DNA from 3 places in the Brachybacterium vulturis genome. Region 3 is predicted to be linked to each of the others. Evidence: riboswitches for the same ligand, from Rfam matches in the RefSeq annotation. Region 3 holds a riboswitch; each other region holds the start of a gene.
The links. A riboswitch is a leader RNA that binds a small molecule or an ion and turns the genes downstream of it on or off. The one in region 3 is predicted to bind thiamine pyrophosphate.
Positions count from the first base shown of each region.

Region 1 (6,023 bases), 720 kb from region 3:
GGTGCCGATCGGAGCTCCCAGCGGCATCACCGCGGCCGCGCCGACGTCCTGGAGGCGCTGCGCCAGGACCGGGTCGTCCGTGGTGTACGGCAGCACGGTGAAACCGCGATCGACGAGCATGGCGGTGGCCTCGACGAGCTCGACACCATCGGGAAGCAGGGTGTCCTCATCCGCGATGACCTCGAGCTTCACCCAGTCCGTCTCGAGGGCCTGACGACCCAGCTCCGCCGTCAGCACGGCGTCGCGGGCGCTGAAGCAGCCGGCGGTGTTGGGCAGGGTGCGGATCCCCAGGCGGCGGATCATCGTGAACACGGAGTCCCGCGTCGTCGGGGAGAAGCGGCGCAGGGCGACCGTGGTCATCGCGGTGCCGGAGGCGAGCAGGGCACGCTCCAGCGCCGCCAGGTCCGTGATGCCACCGGTGCCCATGACCAGGCGGGAGGTCAGGGTCTCCCCGGCGATGACGAGATCTGTCTCGGGCAGGTCGGCCATGGGTCATCCTCCTTGGACGGCGGTGACGAGCTCGTACCGGGCATCGGGGGTGAGCGGGGTGTGGGCCCAGCTGCTGCGCGGCAGGACGGCCTCGTCGACGGCGATGGCCACGCCGAGCGGGGTGCCGTCGCACGCTCGCCCGTCGTCGCCGACAGCGCGACCGAGGCGGTCGGCCACCAGGTCGCGGACCGTGACGGCGTCGGGCAGGTCAAGGTTCTCGCCGTTGACGTGGACGACGATGCTCATGAGGCCTCCTGGAGTGGGGACGTGGTGGTGAAACGGGCTGGATCGACGGCTGCGAGCTCCCCGGCCATCTCCGCGGGCGGCGGCGCCCCGGGGTCGGCCTCGAGGAGATCGGCGGTGCGAGCCGCCGCCCAGGCCGAGAGCAGGATGCCGTGGCGGTGATAGCCGGTCGAGACGATCACGTCCGGGTGTCCCGGCACCGGTCCCAGCAGCGGGAGGTCATCCGGGGTGCCGGGACGGGCGCGAGCGGTCACCTCGCGCAGTTCGGTGTCCCGGATCGCGGGAAGGATCTCGGCCGCATCCTGCAGCAGAGTCAGCACGCCGCCGGCCGATGCGCCGGTCATGGCGTCCTCACGGCTGGTGGCTCCGAGCACGAGGCCGCCGTCGCGCGGCACCAGGTAGAGGGGACGACCGCGGACCAGGGCTCGGACCGTGTGGTCCAGCAGGTTGTCCTCCCCGGGCAGCAGGGCGGAGTCGGGGACGTGCAGGCGCAGGATGTCACCGTGGACCGGTCGCAGCGACAGGTCGAGCACCCGATGGGGTCCGTCGATCGCGGAGGTGCCGAGGCCGGCAGTGAGAACGATCCGGTCGGCGTCGATCTCGTCGGTGGAGGCGACGCGGCTGCCGGTCGTGAGGGGGACGGGCGGCCCGTCGCCCGGTCGGCCCGGGCCGGTCAGGGCATCGAGGACGGCGGCGACCAGGGTGCGGGGGTCCACCTGGTGGTCACGGGGGACGAGCATCGCGCCGGCCACGTGCCGGGCCAGCGTCGGGGCGCGGCCACGCAGCTGCGCGGAGGTGAGCTCCTCGACCTCGGCACCCGCCGCGCACTGCTCCTGCGCGAGAAGCCGCAGGGCCTCGAGGTCGGACCGGTCGCGGCCGACGACGAGGGTCGGAGTATCGCGGTAGCCCAGCGGCTTCTCGGTGCGCAGGCCGAGCTCGGCGGCCAGCGCGCGGTGGTGGCTCGCGGCCTTCCTCATCAGAGGCCCCAGCGAGTGCTGGCCGAACTGGACCTCGCTGGTGGGGGCGAGCATCCCGGCCGCCGCATGGGTGGCCTGCTCGGCCACGCCGATGGAACGGATCTCGACCCGGTGACCGCGGCGTCTCAGCTCCAGTGCGGTGAGCAGTCCGATGATCCCGGCGCCGACGACGGCGATGTGCTGCATGAGCGGTCCTCCTGACGGCGGCATGACCCGCATCCAGTGCTGGTGGTCGGCACGAGGCCCTCTCAGCCCGACGATCGGGCTCCCACGGAACCGGGCCAGCCTACCCGCAGCGGAACGCGCCGCGCACCGGGGCGGAGACCGCTCCCTCCGCACGACCGCTGCGGCTGCTGAAACGGGACGCGCCGCCCCGCCGCCGCGGCCATGGGTATAGTCGACGACCGACACGGGGTGCCCGACAGGGCTGAGAACACACCCGGTGAACCTGATCGAGTTCGTACTCGCGGAGGAATGTCGTCGATGAACTGCTGCGCGCTGGCCACACCCGCGCCGACGCCACGTGCCATGACGCTCCCGCGCCCACCGTCCTCGAGAACGGGATCAGAGCCGACCCCCGTCGATCCGCCCCTCCACCCGAGGAGCGCTCTCCCTCCCCTGCCCGGATGCCGGTCCCGCCGGCATCCCGGGGGCTCGCATCCCGTCATCGAAAGGACGAACCACCCATGACCACCCCCTCCTCCGCACCCGCGCCGTCCCAGAGCATCCCCGCCCTCGCCGACCAGGTCGTCCTGGTCACCGGCGGCGCCCGCGGCCTCGGCCGCGCGATCACCGAAGCCCTGCTGCGTGAAGGCGCTCGCGTCGTCATCAACCACCTCACCAGCGCGGACGCCGCCCGGGACCTCGCAGCCCCCCACCCCGGCCGAGCGGTCGCGGTGCGCGCCGACGTCAGGGACCGCAGCGAGGTGGAGGCGCTGTTCGAGGCGGCCCAGGCCGAGTTCGACGCCCCCATCAGCACGGTCGTGAACAATGCGCTCAGCGGCTTCTCGTTCGACGGGGACGCGAGGGCGAAGGCGCACGAGATCGACTACGACGCCTTCTCGGCCCAGTTCTCGAGCGCCGTGCAGGGGGCGCTGAACACCATCCAGGCAGCGCTGCCGGGCTTCGACCGGGCGGGCTCGGGCCGCGTCATCAACATCGGGACCAACCTCTTCCAGCATCCGGTGGTGCCCTACCACGACTACACCGCGGCCAAGGCGGCGCTGCTGTCGCTGACCCGCACCTTCGCCGCCGATCTCGGCCCGCGCGGCGTCACGGTGAACATGCTCAGCGGCGGCCTGCTGCGCACCACCGACGCGAGCTCCGCGACACCCGAGGCCGTCTTCGACGCGATCGCCGCGAGCACCCCGCTGCAGTCGGTGACCACGCCCACCGAGTTCGCCGATGCCGTGCTGTTCTTCGCCTCGCCCTGGTCGCGGGCGATCACCGGGCAGAACCTCGTCGTCGACGGCGGGCTGGTGAAGGACTGATGCCGGCACCCGCTCGCCGCCACGTGCGGCTGAACCTGTTCGCGCACGCGGTCGGTCACCACGGTGCGGCCTGGCGCGCGCCCGGCTCCGCGGTGTTGCGCCTGGGCGACATCACCTACTGGGAGGAGCTCGCGCAGATCGCCGAGCGCGGCCGGCTCGATGCGATCTTCCTCGCCGACGGCCAGTCGATCGCCCCCGCCGGGGCCGAGCGCGGGCCGACGTGGTTCCTGGAGCCGATCACGGTGCTCACGGCGCTGGCGCGTGCCACCGAGCGGATCGGCCTGGTCACCACGGTCTCGAGCACCTTCTGGGATCCGTTCCATGCGGCCCGCCTGCTCGCCAGCCTCGATCACATCTCCCACGGCCGGGCCGGGATCAACGTGGTCACCTCGATGACCGACGCGGAGGCCCGCAACCACGGCATGGCCGCGCTGCCCGCCCATGAGGAGCGGTACGCCACGGCGGAGGAGTTCCTCCGGGTGCTCCACGGCCTGTGGGACTCGTGGCCGCGCGAGAGCATCCGCGCCGATCCGGGCGGCGTCTACGTCGACCCCTCCATGCTCCGTCCGCTGGAGCATCATGGTGACTCCTTCGCGGTCGACGGCCCGCTGAACGTGCCGACGCCGCCGCAGGGGCGCCCGGTGCTGTTCCAGGCCGGGGCCTCGGAGCCGGGGCGCGACCTCGCCGCCCGCTGGGCCGAGGGGATCTACGCGGTGGCCTGGGACCTCGAATCGGCGCACGCCTACCGCACGGACGTCCGTGCCCGCGCCGCCGCGCTGGGCCGTGATCCGGATCTGATCGCGGTCATGCCGGGGCTGGTCACCTACGTCGGCTCGACCGAGGAGGAGGTCCGGCGCCTGCAGGCGGACCTCCATTCCCGCCTCCCCGTCGAGCACTCCCTCCGCCAGCTCGCGTTCTTCGTGGGCCAGGACACCTCGGGGTGGGAGCTGGATGCTCCCGTCCCGCCGCTGCCGCCGCTGGAGGAGTTCACCGGCCCGAAGGGGCGCTACGCCACGGTGCTGCGGATCATCCGCACCGCACGGCCGACGGTGCGCGAGCTGCTGGGCTTCCTCGCAGCCGGCGGGGGACATGCCACGGTCATCGGCACCCCGGAGACGGTGGCCGACGAGATCGAGCGCTGGGTCGATGCGGGCGCGGCCGACGGCTTCAACCTCATGCCGCCCACCCTCCCGGGAGGGATCGAGGACTTCGTCGACCAGGTCGTGCCGGTGCTGCAGGAGCGCGGCAGGTTCCGGCGCGAGTACGCCGGGAGCACCCTGCGCGAACACCTGGGTCTGCCGCGGCCGTAGGCGGGCGCGGCCGGCGCGGAGCATCCTCGATACGCCAGGAGTCCCACCACGAACCGGACCCCTGACGACCATCGCGTTACGGAACGTTACGGTGTAACGTTATGTGCATGAGCGGCGCGACCCACGAGTACACGGCCCGTCTCGAGGGCGCATTGGAGCGGCGCGGCAACCCGCTGACCGTCGATGCGCTCCTGGACATCCTGCGCGAGGCCAGCGAGTCCACCTCCGAGGCGCTCTCCGCGGGGGAGCGATCCTTCCTGCTGGAGACCACGGACCTCACCGAGGAGGATCTCGCTCCGCAGGCCCGCGCGGCGTCTCAGAACCAGGTGGCCCGGGATCGTGCGGCAGCGGAGGAGCAGGCATGGGCCGCGTCGCTGACGACAGCCGAGGTGGCGGAGCGACTGGGCCGCAAGGATGCGAGCATCCGCCGCTCGAAGGCGGTCGGAGACCTCTATGCCCTGCCCTCGGGCGGCGGGCGCACCACCCGTTTCCCTGCTTGGCAGTTCGAGGGAGAGCAGGTGGTCCCGGGGCTCCGAGAGGTCGTGCCCGCCTTCCCCGGACACCTCCACCCGCTGTCGATCCAGCGCTTCATGACGACACCGCACGACGAACTCGACGCGCGCTCCCCGGCGCAATGGTTGCTCCGGGGAGGCCCCGTGGATGTCGTCGTCGCCCTGGTCGACGAACTCGGTTTTGAATGAGCACAGCGTCGGCGAAGAATCCTCGGCGTCCGGCGGTCCCTCTCGCGCTGTTCCCGGACGCCGTCACCCGATACGACGGACCCCTGTGGCGGATCCATACGGTGGCCGGGAGGCATCCGTCGGCGTGGGACGAGCTGCGGTGGAACGGCCCGCTGCGCAGCAAGGGGTGGGACCCGCAGCCGGGCCCGCTCACTGCTCGCTCCACCGCCGGCGTCTCCTATGCGGCGCCTGAGTACACGACCGCCTTCGCCGAGGTCTTCCAGGGCGACCGGGCGATCACGCTCACCGGGGACAGAGCGCTGTCCGGCTGGCGACCCACCCGTCCCCTGGAGCTGTTGAACCTCACCGGCGGGGACGGGAGCGGCGACTGGGCCGTACGGCACGGCGCTTCCGCCTCCCTCGCGCAGGCCCCGAAGAGCACCTGCCGCGCATGGGCCGCAGCCATCCATGAGCAGCTCGGAGAGCAGGTCGACGGACTCCTCGTCCCCTCCACGATCAGCGGGGATCGGAGGGTCGTCCTCTTCGCCCGCTCCGCCGCTGCGTTCCCGACCGCTCCCGACTTCTCGCGCACTCTCGAGCAGGCCGATGTGCTGACCCTGGCCGTGCGGGTCCGGGGACGCCTCGGATGGCCGATTCGCTGAGCGGGGGCCGGGCGGTGGTCCCATCGTCTCCTTGCCGAACAGCGTGGACGGTCAGAGCTCTTCGCGGAACGCCCGATGCTGGAGGGCGGCGAACAGCTCGTCGTCCGTCTCGAGGGCGCGGGCGACGCGGCCGACGCGGCTCTTCAGTTCTCCAGTGATCCCCTGATCGGGT
Region 1 is NZ_CP023563.1:397,292-403,314, reverse strand. Features, by position in the region: gene CFK38_RS01780 (thiazole synthase) at 1-489, opposite strand, end outside; gene thiS (sulfur carrier protein ThiS) at 493-735, opposite strand; gene thiO (glycine oxidase ThiO) at 732-1,895, opposite strand; TPP riboswitch at 1,888-1,991, opposite strand; TPP riboswitch at 2,110-2,201, shown strand; gene CFK38_RS01765 (3-oxoacyl-ACP reductase) at 2,396-3,199, shown strand; gene CFK38_RS01760 (LLM class flavin-dependent oxidoreductase) at 3,199-4,509, shown strand; gene CFK38_RS01755 (hypothetical protein) at 4,617-5,210, shown strand; gene CFK38_RS01750 (RES family NAD+ phosphorylase) at 5,207-5,851, shown strand.
Region 1: linked by a shared signal. The riboswitch ahead of CFK38_RS01765 (3-oxoacyl-ACP reductase) and the one ahead of CFK38_RS04950 (bifunctional hydroxymethylpyrimidine kinase/phosphomethylpyrimidine kinase) in region 3 are both predicted to bind thiamine pyrophosphate.

Region 2 (6,023 bases), 460 kb from region 3:
GGTGGTCAGCACCAGCACCGGGACCGGTTCCCGGGCGCTGCTGAGCCGACGGGTGGCCTCGACCCCGTCGGTCCCGGGCATCCGCAGATCCATCAGCACCACATCGGCTCGCCGCCCCTCGCGCAGCAGGTGCTCGACCGCCTCGACCGCCTCGTCACCGGTGCCGGCCTCCGCCACCACCTGGTGACCGGCGGTCTCCAGCACGGCCCGCACCCCGGAGCGGAACAGCGGATGGTCATCGGCCAGGACGACGCGCAGGGGGTCACCGGGCACGGGGCACCTCCGGGTGGCCGGGGACCGACGGCATCGCGGCGGCGCCGTCGCCCTGGTGGCCGGTCCCGCCACTCGGGCCGTCCTCCGGGGCGACCGGCAGCGAGGCCCGCAGCGTGGTCCCCCCGCCGCGGGAGGAGCGGAGGTGCAGAGCGCCGCCCTCCGCCTCGAGCCGGGACCGCATCCCCACCAGCCCGTACCCGGCGGTGGGCAGACCGGTATCGACACCGATGCCGTCGTCGGCGACCTCGAGCAGCGCCACGGCGTCCTCCCGGGTGAGGTGGATGCGCACGGTCGCGGCCTCGGCATGCCGCTCGATGTTGCGCAGGGCCTCCTGGAGGGTCCGCAGCAGCACCACCTCGGCACGGGTGGCGACCGGGGACCAGCCCGACGCGTCCACGCGGGTGCGCACGCCGGTGCGCTCCTCGAGGTCCGCGGCCAGCCGGTCCAGACCGGCCGCGAGATCCAGCGGCGGCTGGGTGCGGGCGATCAGCGCACGGGCCTGGGCCAGACCCTCGCGCGAGACCTCCTCGATCTGGGCCAGCAGCGCCGAGGGGACGGCGTCGGCGCGGCCTGCGGCGTCGGTCTGTCGGGCGGCCTGGGAGAGCATCGTGATCGAGGTGAAGGACTGGGCGAGGGTGTCGTGGATCTCGGCGGCGAAGCGGCTCGCCTCCTCGTCCGCCCCGCGCCGGTGCTCGAGAGCGAGCAGCTCGGTGCGGGTGTCCTCGAGGCGGGCCACGGTGGCGGCCAGCTGCTCGGCCAGCTCCCGGCGCTCGTGGGAGAGCAGCTCGGTCTGCCAGATCCAGGAGGCCATGAGGATGGAGAACAGGGCGCTGCCGAGGCCGACGGCGAGCACCACCGCCACGCCGGCCGGGCCGCGGTCCAGCCCGTCGGGCAGCAGCACCAGGGTCATCCCGGTCGCCAGCAGCAGGGTCGCCACCAGTCCCGTGCGATAGCTGGACAGCAGCACCCACATCAGCATGAAGGCCGCGAACAGGTGTATCCCCTGGTGCGAGAACGCCAGCAGGGCCAGGGCGATCGCGCCGAGCAGGATGCCGCTCACCGCGCCCGCGCCGAGCAGGCCGCGCAGCACCACCGCCCAGTGAGCGGCGGCGTAGACCACGAGCCAGAGCAGCACCAGCAGCGTCGGGACCGGGCCGGGCCCGGCCACCAGCCCCAGCAGCGTGGTCCCGGCGACCACCAGGTGCAGGGGCCAGTTCGTGGCCCAGCTCCGCGGGGAGACGTCGGGAACGTCGAGATTGCCGCCGGCGATGAAGGTGCGCGTCTCAGCCGGTCTCATGAGGGCTCCACGCCCCCCACAGTAGTGCCGCCGGAGCCTGGATCGGCAGGTCGGTGGCAGAGGGGCGGCGGCAGTGCGGTGCGGGTGCTGGTCATCCCCCGAGTCTGGTGATGGTGCGCCGGGACCGACACCGTCGAGCGGCCCTCCCGCCCTCCACCGATCGGTGGAGGGCGCGGGGCCCGGGGACGGCGGCACCGGGCCGTGACCCGCCGTCCGCCGGCTGCGGATCGCGCCTCCGGACCGCTCGGCCCTGGCACGGAGCCGTCCGCGGCGATATGTTCGAGGCACACCTGACCTCGCCCCCGGGAGGACCCGATGAAGATCCGCCACCTCGTCCACTCCTGCCTGCTCGTGGAGATCGCCGGGCGGCGCCTGCTGGTGGATCCCGGAGGCTTCAGCGCGGATGCCGTGCGCGGCCTGGACGCTGAGCTGCTGTCGGGCCTGGACGCGGTGCTGATCACGCACCAGCATCCCGACCACCTCGACCGGGCGCTGCTCGAGGAGGTGCTGGACCGGGCCGAGGGCGCCGAGGTGATCGCCGAGCCGGAGACGGCTGCGCTGCTCGCCGAGCCCGCAAGCGATGCCGCCGCGGTCCCCGCGCGGCGCCTGCTGGCCCTCGCCGCCGGTGACGTGCACGAGCTGCCCGCGGCCCCGGGGGAGCAGGCGGTGCGCCTCGAGGCCGTCGGCGGCCGGCACGCGATCATCCATCCGGACATCCCCCGGGTGGGGAACTCGGGCCTGGTGCTCTCCGCCGGGGACGGTCCCCGTCTCGGCATCACCGGTGATTCGCTCGAACCGGTCCCGCAGTTCCGCGGCATCGAGGTGCTCGCCTTCGCGGTGGTCGCTCCCTGGTCGAAGATCGGCGAGACCATCGACTTCCTGCGGGCCGTCGGCCCGGTGCTCGCACTGCCGGTGCACGAGGCGATCGCCTCCGACGTCGGCCGCCCGATCTTCCTGCGCCAGTCCACGTCCCTCGCCCCGGAGGGCACCGAGGTGCGCGACTGGCCGGCCGACGGGGTCATCGAGGTCGGCGCCGACTGAGCACGCCGGGCAGAGGACATCAGGAGGGGAGCGAGATGCAGGAGCTGTGGGGCAGGGCGAGGCCCGCCGACCGGGTCGCCCGGGCGATGCGGGCGGTGCCGCGGGCCCGTTTCCTCCCGGCCTCGCTCCGTCATCGGGCGGGGGAGGACGCCCCGCTGCCGATCGGCGAGGGGCAGACCAATTCGCAGCCCACCACCGTGGAGAACATGCTCCGCCTGCTCGATGTGCGCGAGGGGCACCGGGTGCTCGACCTGGGAGCCGGCTCCGGCTGGACCACCGCCCTGCTCGCCCATCTCGTCGGCCCCACCGGGACCGTGCTCGGGCTCGAACGCCAGGAGAGCCTGCTGGGCCCGGCCCGCGCCGCGCTCGCCGAGACCGTGCCCGAGGGCCGGGCGCGGATCCGCACCGCCCGGCGCGGCGTGCTCGGCGCCCCCGAGGACGCTCCCTTCGATCGCATCCTCGTCTCCGCCGGAGCCGAGCAGCTGCCGCCGGCGCTGCCCGCGCAGCTGGGCGAGGGCGGGATCCTGGTCATCCCCGTCGCGCAGCAGCTGCGACGGATCGCCCGCCGCGGGGACGCACTGGAGGAGACCGTCCACGGGGCCTACCTCTTCGTGCCCCTCATCGAGGACCGGCCGTGAGCCGAGCCGGGCACGGGAGGGTCCGCCGCCTGGACGCCGTGCACGGGAGGGGACGCTCCGGTTAGGGTGGCCCCGTGCACGGGAGTCCGGTAGGCCGGGCTGAGAGGGAGTTCTCGAACTCCGACCGTAGAACCTGATCCGGATCATGCCGGCGCAGGGAGCTCCGCCGAGCGAATGTCGCTGCGCGCCCGTGCCCGTCTGGAAAGGCACGGACCGTGATCCCAGCTTCTCGTGATGCCTCCGCACCCACCGCTGCTCCTGCCGTCGATCCCGGCGGCCCGCCGCCCGCTGCGAGCCCGGACCCCGATCCCACGGCCGCCCGCTCCCGACTCGGTCTGCGCGAGATCGTGCTGGTCGTCGTGCTCGGCGTGCTGTTCGGATTCCTGTACTGGGTGTTCGTGCAGGCCTGGAGCTGGCTGGCGATCGCGATGGGCCCCGCCGGCGACGTCGCCCAGCACCTGATCTTCGGCTCCTGGCTGCTGGTGGCGCCGATCGCGATCGCCATCGTCCGCCGACCCGGCGTGGGCATCCTCGCCGAGATGCTCGCCGGGACCATCGAAGTGGTGTTCCTGGGCAGCCCCGTCGGGCCGCTGCTGGTGCTCTCGGCCGCGCTGCAGGGGCTCGGCAGCGAGCTGCCCTTCGCCCTGACCCGCTACCGCCGCTTCGGCTGGGGCGTGTTCGCCGCCTCGGGCGCGCTCGGCGCGGGCCTGGTGTTCTTCTGGTCCGCGTACCGGCTGGGCTGGTACGGGCAGGACCTGCTCACGCTGCGGCTGGGCATGCAGGTGCTCTCCGGGATCGTCCTCGGCGGGCTGCTGGCCCGCGTGATCGTCCGTGCGCTGGAGCGCACCGGGGTGCTGGCGAACTTCGCGATCGGTGCGTCGGCGCAGGCCGACGGGATCCCGCAGCGCCGTGTCCGCTGAGCGGGGAACGGTCCGGGACGCGTCGCGCCCGGTCGAGGCCGCCGCGTCCGCCGCGTCCGCCGCGCCCGCCGAGCTCGTCGTCGAGGCGAGGGACCTCGAGGTGGTGCTGCCCTCGGGCGCCGGCGTCGGCCCTTGGACCGGGACCCTGCGGGCCGGGGAGCAGGTGCTGCTGCTGGGACCCAGCGGCTGCGGCAAGTCCACGCTGCTGCGTGCGCTCGCCGGTGCGATCCCCGCCCACCAGCGGGGCCGGGTCACCGGGACGCTGCGGGTGGGCGACATCGATCCGATCGCCGGCGGCGTCCTCGCCACCTCCGCGGCCGTCGGATTCCTCGGGCAGGATCCGGCCGACGGGGTCTGCCTGCCGCAGGTGGCCGACGACGTCGCGCTCCCGCTCGAGAGCCGCTGCCTCCCGCCTGCGCAGATCGGACAGCGCGTGCACCATGCTCTGGCCGAGGCCGGGATCGACGAGCTGAGCGAGCGCAGCGCCGCGACGCTGTCCGGCGGGCAGCTGCAACGGGCAGGGCTCGCCGCGGCCGTGGTGGGCCGGCCCCGCCTGCTGCTGCTGGACGAACCGACCGCGATGCTCGACGCCGACGGGGTGGCCGCGGTGCGCGAGGCCGTCACGGCCGCCGCCGGCGGCGAGGTCGCGGTGCTGCTGGTCGAGCACCGGCTCGACGACTGGGCGGGGGAGCGCGGGGTGGCGGGGCTGCCGCCGCGCACCATCGCGTTGGACGCCTCCGGACGGGTGCTCGCCGACGGGCCGACCGGGGACGTCCTCGCCCGTCACGGCGCCACCCTGCGTGAGGCCGGATGCTGGCTGCCGCGCGAGCTCGAGCAGCAGCTGGAGGGCGCGGCGGAGCCGGGTCCGGAGCGGGGGACGAGCCCCGCCCCGGGCCCGGCCCCGGGACCCGCGACGGAGCCGCTGCTGACCGTGCGGGGCGCGGATCTCGGCCCTCGGAGCCGTCCTGTCCTGACCGGGGTCGACCTCACCGTGCGCTCCGGGCAGCTGCTCGCCGTCGTCGGCCGCAACGGTGCCGGCAAGTCGACCCTGCTGGGGGCGCTGTCCCGGCTGGACCCGCCGCGTCGCGGTGAGGTGGAGGGGGCCGCGGCGGGCCTCGTGTTCCAGCGGCCCGAAGCCCAGTTCGTGGCCGACACCGTGGGTGGGGAGCTCGCGGCCTCCGGGGCGGAGACCGCACAGGTCGCGGCGATGCTCACCCGGCTCGGGCTCGACGAGCAGCGGGAGGCGAGCCCCTTCGCGCTCTCCGGCGGTCAGCAGCGTCGTCTCTCCCTCGGTGCGATGCTGCTCGCCGAGCGGCCGGTGCTGCTGGCGGACGAGCCCGGCTACGGCCTGGATCGGGCCGCCGCGGGCACCGTCCTCCAGCAGCTGCGGGAGGCGGCCGATGCCGGGCAGGGGGTGGTCATCGCCACCCATGACCTGCGCACCGTGGAAGCGGCCGATGCGGTGGCCGTGATCGCCGATGGCCGGCTGCACGGGCCGATGCCGCCCGCGGCCCTGCTGCAGGACGAGGCGCTGCTGCAGCGCGCCGGGCTCGTCGCGGGAGGGCCGGCTGCGGACGAGCCGCCGGCCGCGGCGGAGCCCCCGCCGGCCGCGGACCCTGCCGCGAGGACCCGCCCCCGGGGATGGCTCGCCCGGCGCAATCCCACCGTGCTGCTGGCCCTGCTGACCGGGCTGAGCATCGTGTGCATCGCGCTGACCGAGCCGGCCCCGCTGCTGGTGCTGTACGCCCTGCTCGGCGTCGGCGTGATGGTCGGCTGCCGCCGCGGACCGCTCGCCCTGCTGCGTGCCCAGCTGCCCTTCGTGGTGTTCGCGAGCGGGATCTTCCTGGTCAACGT
Region 2 is NZ_CP023563.1:1,581,607-1,587,629, forward strand. Features, by position in the region: gene CFK38_RS07100 (response regulator) at 1-273, opposite strand, end outside; gene CFK38_RS17565 (sensor histidine kinase) at 263-1,570, opposite strand; gene CFK38_RS07110 (MBL fold metallo-hydrolase) at 1,886-2,611, shown strand; gene CFK38_RS07115 (protein-L-isoaspartate O-methyltransferase family protein) at 2,647-3,249, shown strand; TPP riboswitch at 3,318-3,426, shown strand; gene CFK38_RS07120 (ECF transporter S component) at 3,465-4,169, shown strand; gene CFK38_RS07125 (ATP-binding cassette domain-containing protein) at 4,159-6,023, shown strand, end outside.
Region 2: linked by a shared signal. The riboswitch ahead of CFK38_RS07120 (ECF transporter S component) and the one ahead of CFK38_RS04950 (bifunctional hydroxymethylpyrimidine kinase/phosphomethylpyrimidine kinase) in region 3 are both predicted to bind thiamine pyrophosphate.

Region 3 (6,023 bases):
GACCTCGCCCAGCGCCCCCTGCACGCCCTCGACGAACCCGGGATCGCGATAGGTCTCCAGCCAGGCGGCGTAGGGATGGCCCGGCGCGATCTCGGCCAGCTCACCACCCACCTGCGCGTAGAGCCAGAAGCACGGCAGCACCGCGGCGGCCACCACCGGGGTGGGGGAGCCGAGCGCATGGCGGAGCAGGAAGTCGGTGTACGCGCTGGTCACCGGGCTGAGGGCGGTGTCGTCCTCGGCGGGCTCCGCGGACAGCCACGAACGATGCAGCTCCGCCTCGACCGTCAAGCAGCTCCGTGAGGACTCCGCCCAGAACGTGCGACCGGAGGCGGTGGTGGACGCCTCCGCGAGGGCGGCCAGGGCGCGGGAGTAGCGAGCGAGGTAGAGCGCATCCTGGGCGAGGTAGACGTCGAACGCCGGGCCGGGCAGGCTGCCGTCCACCAGTGCACGGACGAACCCGGAGTCCGCCACCTGCGCAGCCAGGGAGGACCCGGCGGCCCAGAGCGCGGCGGTCCACGGGCCGGCAGGGGCGACGACCGGGAGCACCGGGGCGATACCGGTCTCCGTGCCGGCATCCCCTGAGCAGGCGTCGATCAGGTCCTCGGGTGCCTCGAGCCGGGCGGGGACCTCGCCCACCCGCAGCCAGGGCGCAGCGGAACCGGCCGCCGCCAGCCGTCGACCCTGGTGGGCGTGGTCCACGGGACCGTGCCCCGTCCCGACCTGCAGGGCAGCCCCGTGCACGATCGCCTCGTGCAGCCACTGGGTCGCCCAGGCCAGGGCCGCGGCGGGGCGGTGGCCCGCACCCAGGCGGGTGGCGAGCGCGGAGGCGAGGGAGCAGCCGGTGCCGTGCGTGGAGGTGGTCTCCACCCGGGCCGAGCTCGCCCGGTGCTGCGAGCCGTCCGGCTCCACCCAGGTGTTGGTCACCTCGCGGTCCTCGAGATGGCCCGTCTTGACGAGGACGGCGACTCCGGTCTCCGCCGCCCAGCGGCCGGCCTGCGCGAGCGCCTCGTCCTCGGTCCGGGCGCGCGGCGCACCGGTGAGCACCGCGAGCTCGTCGATGTTCGGGGTGACCACGCTCGCACGGCGGCAGAACCGGAGCATCGCCCGCTCGGCCGCGGGCTCCAGGAGGCGATGGCCGCTGGTGGCGACCATCACCGGATCCACCACGAGCACCCGCGGCGGATGCGCGTCGATCCAGGCCGCCACCGCCTCGATGACCTCGACGGTGCCGAGCATGCCGGTCTTGACGGCCTCGAGCGTGACGTCGTCGCTGACCGCGGTCAGCTGGGCGGCGAGGAACTCGGCGGGCGGCACATGGATGTCGCACACGCCGTGGGTGTTCTGCGCGACCACCGCGGTGACCACGGCCATGCCGTAGCCGCCCGCGGCGGTGATCGACTTGAGATCCGCGGCGGTGCCGGCGCCGCCGGTGGGGTCCGTCCCCGCGATCGAGACCACGCGCGGCACCGTCGGCCGTGCGGGGAGGAGGGCGGACGGGGACTGGGTGCAAGGATCCGGACTCATGCGGACATCCCTTCGCTAGTACGAACTAGATCAGGTTCCACGGGTGTCATCTCAGCGCGTCATGCGCACCCCGTGTCCGCCGACCACCCTAGAGCACGAGCTCGCGGCGGGCACCCGCCGTCCGCCGCGGCGAGACGTCACCGGCTGTCGGCCCCCGCTCGTAGGCTCAGGGCATGAAGATCCTGCACACCTCGGACTGGCACCTGGGCCGCACCCTGCACAAGGTCGATCTGCACGCCCACCAGGCCGCCTTCCTCGACTGGCTGGTCGACCTGGTCCGGGGCGAGCGGGTGGACGTGGTCGTCATCCCCGGGGACGTCTATGACCGCGCCGTGCCCGCCGTGTCCAGCGTGACTCTGCTGGACAGCGCCCTGGCGCGCCTGGCCGACACCGGCGCCACCGTGGTGCTGACCTCCGGGAACCATGACTCCCCGGAGCGGCTCGGCTTCGGTCGCTCGCTGATGCGCCCCGGCATCCACCTGCTCACCGACGTGCCCGGCATCGAGCATCCCGTCTCCGTGGCCGACGAGCACGGCGAGGTGCTCTTCTTCGGCCTGCCCTACCTCGAACCCGACCGGGCCCGCACCGAGCTGGTGGGGGAGGGGGAGGCGCCGCTGGCCCGCAGCCACGAGGCCGTCACCCGTGCCGCGCTGGACCGCGTGCACGAGCGCGCCGCCGCGCATCCGGGAGCGCGCACCGTCGTCCTTGCCCACACCTTCGTCACCGGCGGCGATGCCAGCGACTCCGAGCGGGACCTCTCCGTCGGCGGCGTCGACTCGGTGCCCGCCGGTGTGCTGGGAGGCCTCGACTACCTGGCGCTGGGCCATCTGCACGGCTGCCAGGACCTCACCCGCCTCGTCGGCGCCCCCGCCTGGTATTCCGGCTCGCCGCTGGCGTTCTCCTTCTCCGAGAAGAACCATCGCAAGTCCGTGCTGCTGGTGGAGCTCGGCGCCCCCGGGACCGCAGCGGAGATCAGGCGGATCCGGACCCCCGTCCCGCGTCCGCTCACCGAGCTGCGCGGCAGCCTCGAGGAGATCCTCGCCCGGGCCGACGAGCACGGCGGCGACTGGGTCAAGGCCGTCGTCACCGACCCGGCCCGCCCCGCCCACCTGCAGGAGCAGCTGCGCGAGGCCTACCCCCACCTGCTGCTGACCGAGTACGCGCCCGAGGGCCGGGAGGCGAGAGCGGGCACCCCGGTGGTGCGGCGGGAGCAGAACCCGCTGGACGTGATGGACGACTTCCTCGCCCACGTCACCGGCGCGGCCCCCACCTCCGCCGAGCACGAGGTCCTGGACCGCGCCTATACCGCGGTGCGCCGCCAGCAGGAGGCCTCATGAAGCTCCACCACCTGCGCCTGACCGGGATCGGCCCCTTCGCGGGCACCGTGCAGATCGACCTCGCCGCCCTCGGCGCGAGCGGCATGTTCCTGCTCGAGGGGCCCACCGGCTCCGGCAAGTCCACGATCCTCGACGCCATCGTCTTCGCCCTGTACGGGCAGGTCGCCGGCAGCGTCAGCAGCGGCGACCGGATCCGTTCGCAGTTCGCCCCGCCCACCGAGGCGAGCGTGGTGGACCTGGTGTTCGAGACCGCCTCCGGGATCTTCCGGGTGCGCCGCCAGCCCGAGTTCCACCGCCCCAAGCTGCGCGGCACCGGCACCACCAAGGAACAGGCCAGGGCCGTGCTCTGGCGGATCGGCTCCCCGCAGCTGATCGAGGACGTCATCGCCGACACCGCGGGCGGGGGCAGCGGCACCGAGGCGATCGCGAGCCGCCTCGACGAGGTGGGCCGCGAGATCCAGCGCGCCGTGGGGCTCACCCGTGAGCAGTTCACCCAGACCGTCCTGCTGCCCCAGAACGAGTTCGCCCGCTTCCTGCGCGCCGGCACCGGGGAGCGCCAGGCGGTGCTGCAGCGCGTCTTCGGCACCGAGACCTACGCTCGCGTGGAGAAGCAGCTCGAGGAGATGCGCAAGCAGGCCAAGCGCGAGGTCGACGCCGCCCAGCAGACCCTCGGCACTGCGCTGGCCCGCTTCACCGAGGCCGCAGCCCTGCAGGAGGAGCCGGTCGGCGTGCTCGAGGAGCATGCCGCGGCGCTGCGCCTGGAGCCGCTGGCAGCGCTCGCCGCGGAGCACCTCGCGGCGGTGACCGCCCGGGCCGACGAGGCTCGGGACGCGGCGGAGCAGGCCGGGACCGCCGAGCAGGCCGCCCGCACCGCGGCCGAGACCGCCACCACCGCCCGGAAGCGCATCGATCGCCGCCGGGAGCTCGACGCGCTCGCCCACCGGCTCTCGACGGAGAAGCCCGCGCTCGAGACGGCTCGCACCGCCCTGCAACGGGATGAGTCCGCCCGCCCCGTCCTCGAGGTGCTGCGCCGTCGTGATGCCGCCTCCGCGCAGGCCGCCTCCGCGGTCGAGGCGCTCGCGCAGCTCGCGAGTGGCACGCGGCCGCAGCAGAGTGCGGTCGTGGACCTGCTGGACGGGGAGGATGCTGCGGCGCGCCTGGTGGCCGCAGCCGAGGACGCCACCGCCGCAGCCGGCGCGCTCCAGGACTTCGTCGACCTCGAGGCCGCGCTGCCCGCGCGCGAGCAGAAGCTCGCTGAGCGGCGGGAGCAGCTCACCGCGGCGACGACAGCCCTGGCCGCGCTCACCGAGCAGCTCGAGGCACGACCGGCCCGACGCACCACGCAGGTCACCGCCCGCGATGCCGCCCGCAAGGACGCCGCCGCCCTGGCGGACGCCCGCCTCGCCCTGCACACCGCCGAGGAGCGACACCAGGCCACCACTGCTGCCGCGGCCCAGCAGCAGCAGGTCGAGACCGCCCGGAAGGAGGCTGCAGCCACCCTGCGCACCGCCCAGGAGCGGGCGACGACGGAGAATGAGCTGCGCCGCCGCCGCTTCGCCGGGATCGCCGCCGAGCTCGCCGTCGACCTCGAGGTCGGCGATGCCTGCCCCGTCTGCGGCGCGCTCGAGCACCCCCATCCGGCGGGCGCCGCCGAGGATGCCGTCGGCCCTGAGCAGGTCGAGGCCGCGGAGGAGCAGCGCCGGGCCGCCGAGGCCGCGCACTCCCGCGCCGAGCAGAAGCGCGCCCTGGCGGGCCAGGAGCTCGCCCGGCTCCGCACCGCCGCCGGAGACCTCACCCCCGAGACCGCGACCACCGCTGTCCAGGCCGCGAAGGCTGAGGTCCAGACCGCCCGCGCGGCCGAGCAGAAGGCCGCGGAGCTCGAGAGGGCGCTCACCGCCTTCGACGAGGAGACCGAGCGCCTGACCCGGGGCAAGGAGACCGATGCCCTCGGCGTCGAACGCGAGCGCACCGAGATCGCCGCGGCGTCCGATGCCCTCCAGGCCGACCGCAGCAAGGTCGCCGAGGCCCGCGGCGAGGACGACTCCATCGCCGCCCGCCGCCGCGGCCACCTCGACCGCGCCCGGGCCGCGACGGCCCTGCGGGAGGCGCTGCGTGCCCGGGTCGAGGCCGAGCAGCGTGCCGCCGAGCTCGCCGAGGAGGCGGAGACGTCCCGTGCCGCCAGCGGGCTCGCCACCGCCGAAGCGGTCCATGCCGCAGTGCTCGCCGTCGAGGAGCGGCAGCGACTGCAGAAGCTCGTGCAGGCCCGCGCCGTCGACGAGTCCCGGCTCTCCGACGGCCTGGCCGAGGAGGGCATCGCGGAGGCCGAGGCGAGCGAGGAGGCTCGGGAGCAGGCGCAGGCCTTGGTGGTCGCGACCGGGGAGAAGCTCACCGCCGCCCATGCCGCGTCGCAGGAGGCCGCCGGCATCGCCGCCCGGCTCCGGGGCATCGCCGAGCGCGCCGCCGCCGCTCGGACCGCGCTGGGGACGGCGTCGGACCAGGTGCGCACCGTCAGCGAGGACGCGGGCATCACCGTGCGCGTCGCCGACCTCGCCACCGGCCGCTCGAGCGACGGGGAGCGGGTGCAGCTGTCCACCTACGTGCTGATGTGGCGGCTCGATGCGGTCATCGAGGCCGCGAACGTGCGCCTGGCCCTGTTCTCCGGCTCCGACCTCGAGCTGCTGCGCGACACGGGTGCCCGGGGCGCGAGGAAGACCGGCCTGGACCTGCTGGTCCTGGACCGTCGCACCGACCAGGTGCGCGTGCCCGAGACCCTCTCCGGCGGCGAGACCTTCTTCGTCTCCCTCGCCCTCGCCCTGGGCCTGGCGGACATCGTCATGGGTGAGGCCGGGGGAGTGCAGATGGAGACCCTCTTCATCGACGAGGGCTTCGGCAGCCTCGACCCCGAGACCCTCGAGACCGTGGTCCGCGAGATCGGGCGGCTCGCCGAGAGCGGCCGCGTGATCGGGATCGTCAGCCATGTGGGTGACATGAAGGCCCAGATCGCCGAGCAGATCCACGTGCGCCGCGGCGCCGACGCCCGCTCCACCCTCACCGTCACCGCCTGAACGGCGGGGGCGCCGGACTGATCGTCCTGCGCCCCCGCCGTGGCTCGCAGAGCCTGGCTGACATCGCTCTACCCGTCGTTGCCCGGCGGGTTGGCCG
Region 3 is NZ_CP023563.1:1,116,771-1,122,793, forward strand. Features, by position in the region: gene CFK38_RS04950 (bifunctional hydroxymethylpyrimidine kinase/phosphomethylpyrimidine kinase) at 1-1,524, opposite strand, end outside; TPP riboswitch at 1,515-1,607, opposite strand; gene CFK38_RS04955 (exonuclease SbcCD subunit D) at 1,698-2,861, shown strand; gene CFK38_RS04960 (AAA family ATPase) at 2,858-5,926, shown strand; gene CFK38_RS04965 (chondroitinase family polysaccharide lyase) at 5,995-6,023, opposite strand, start outside.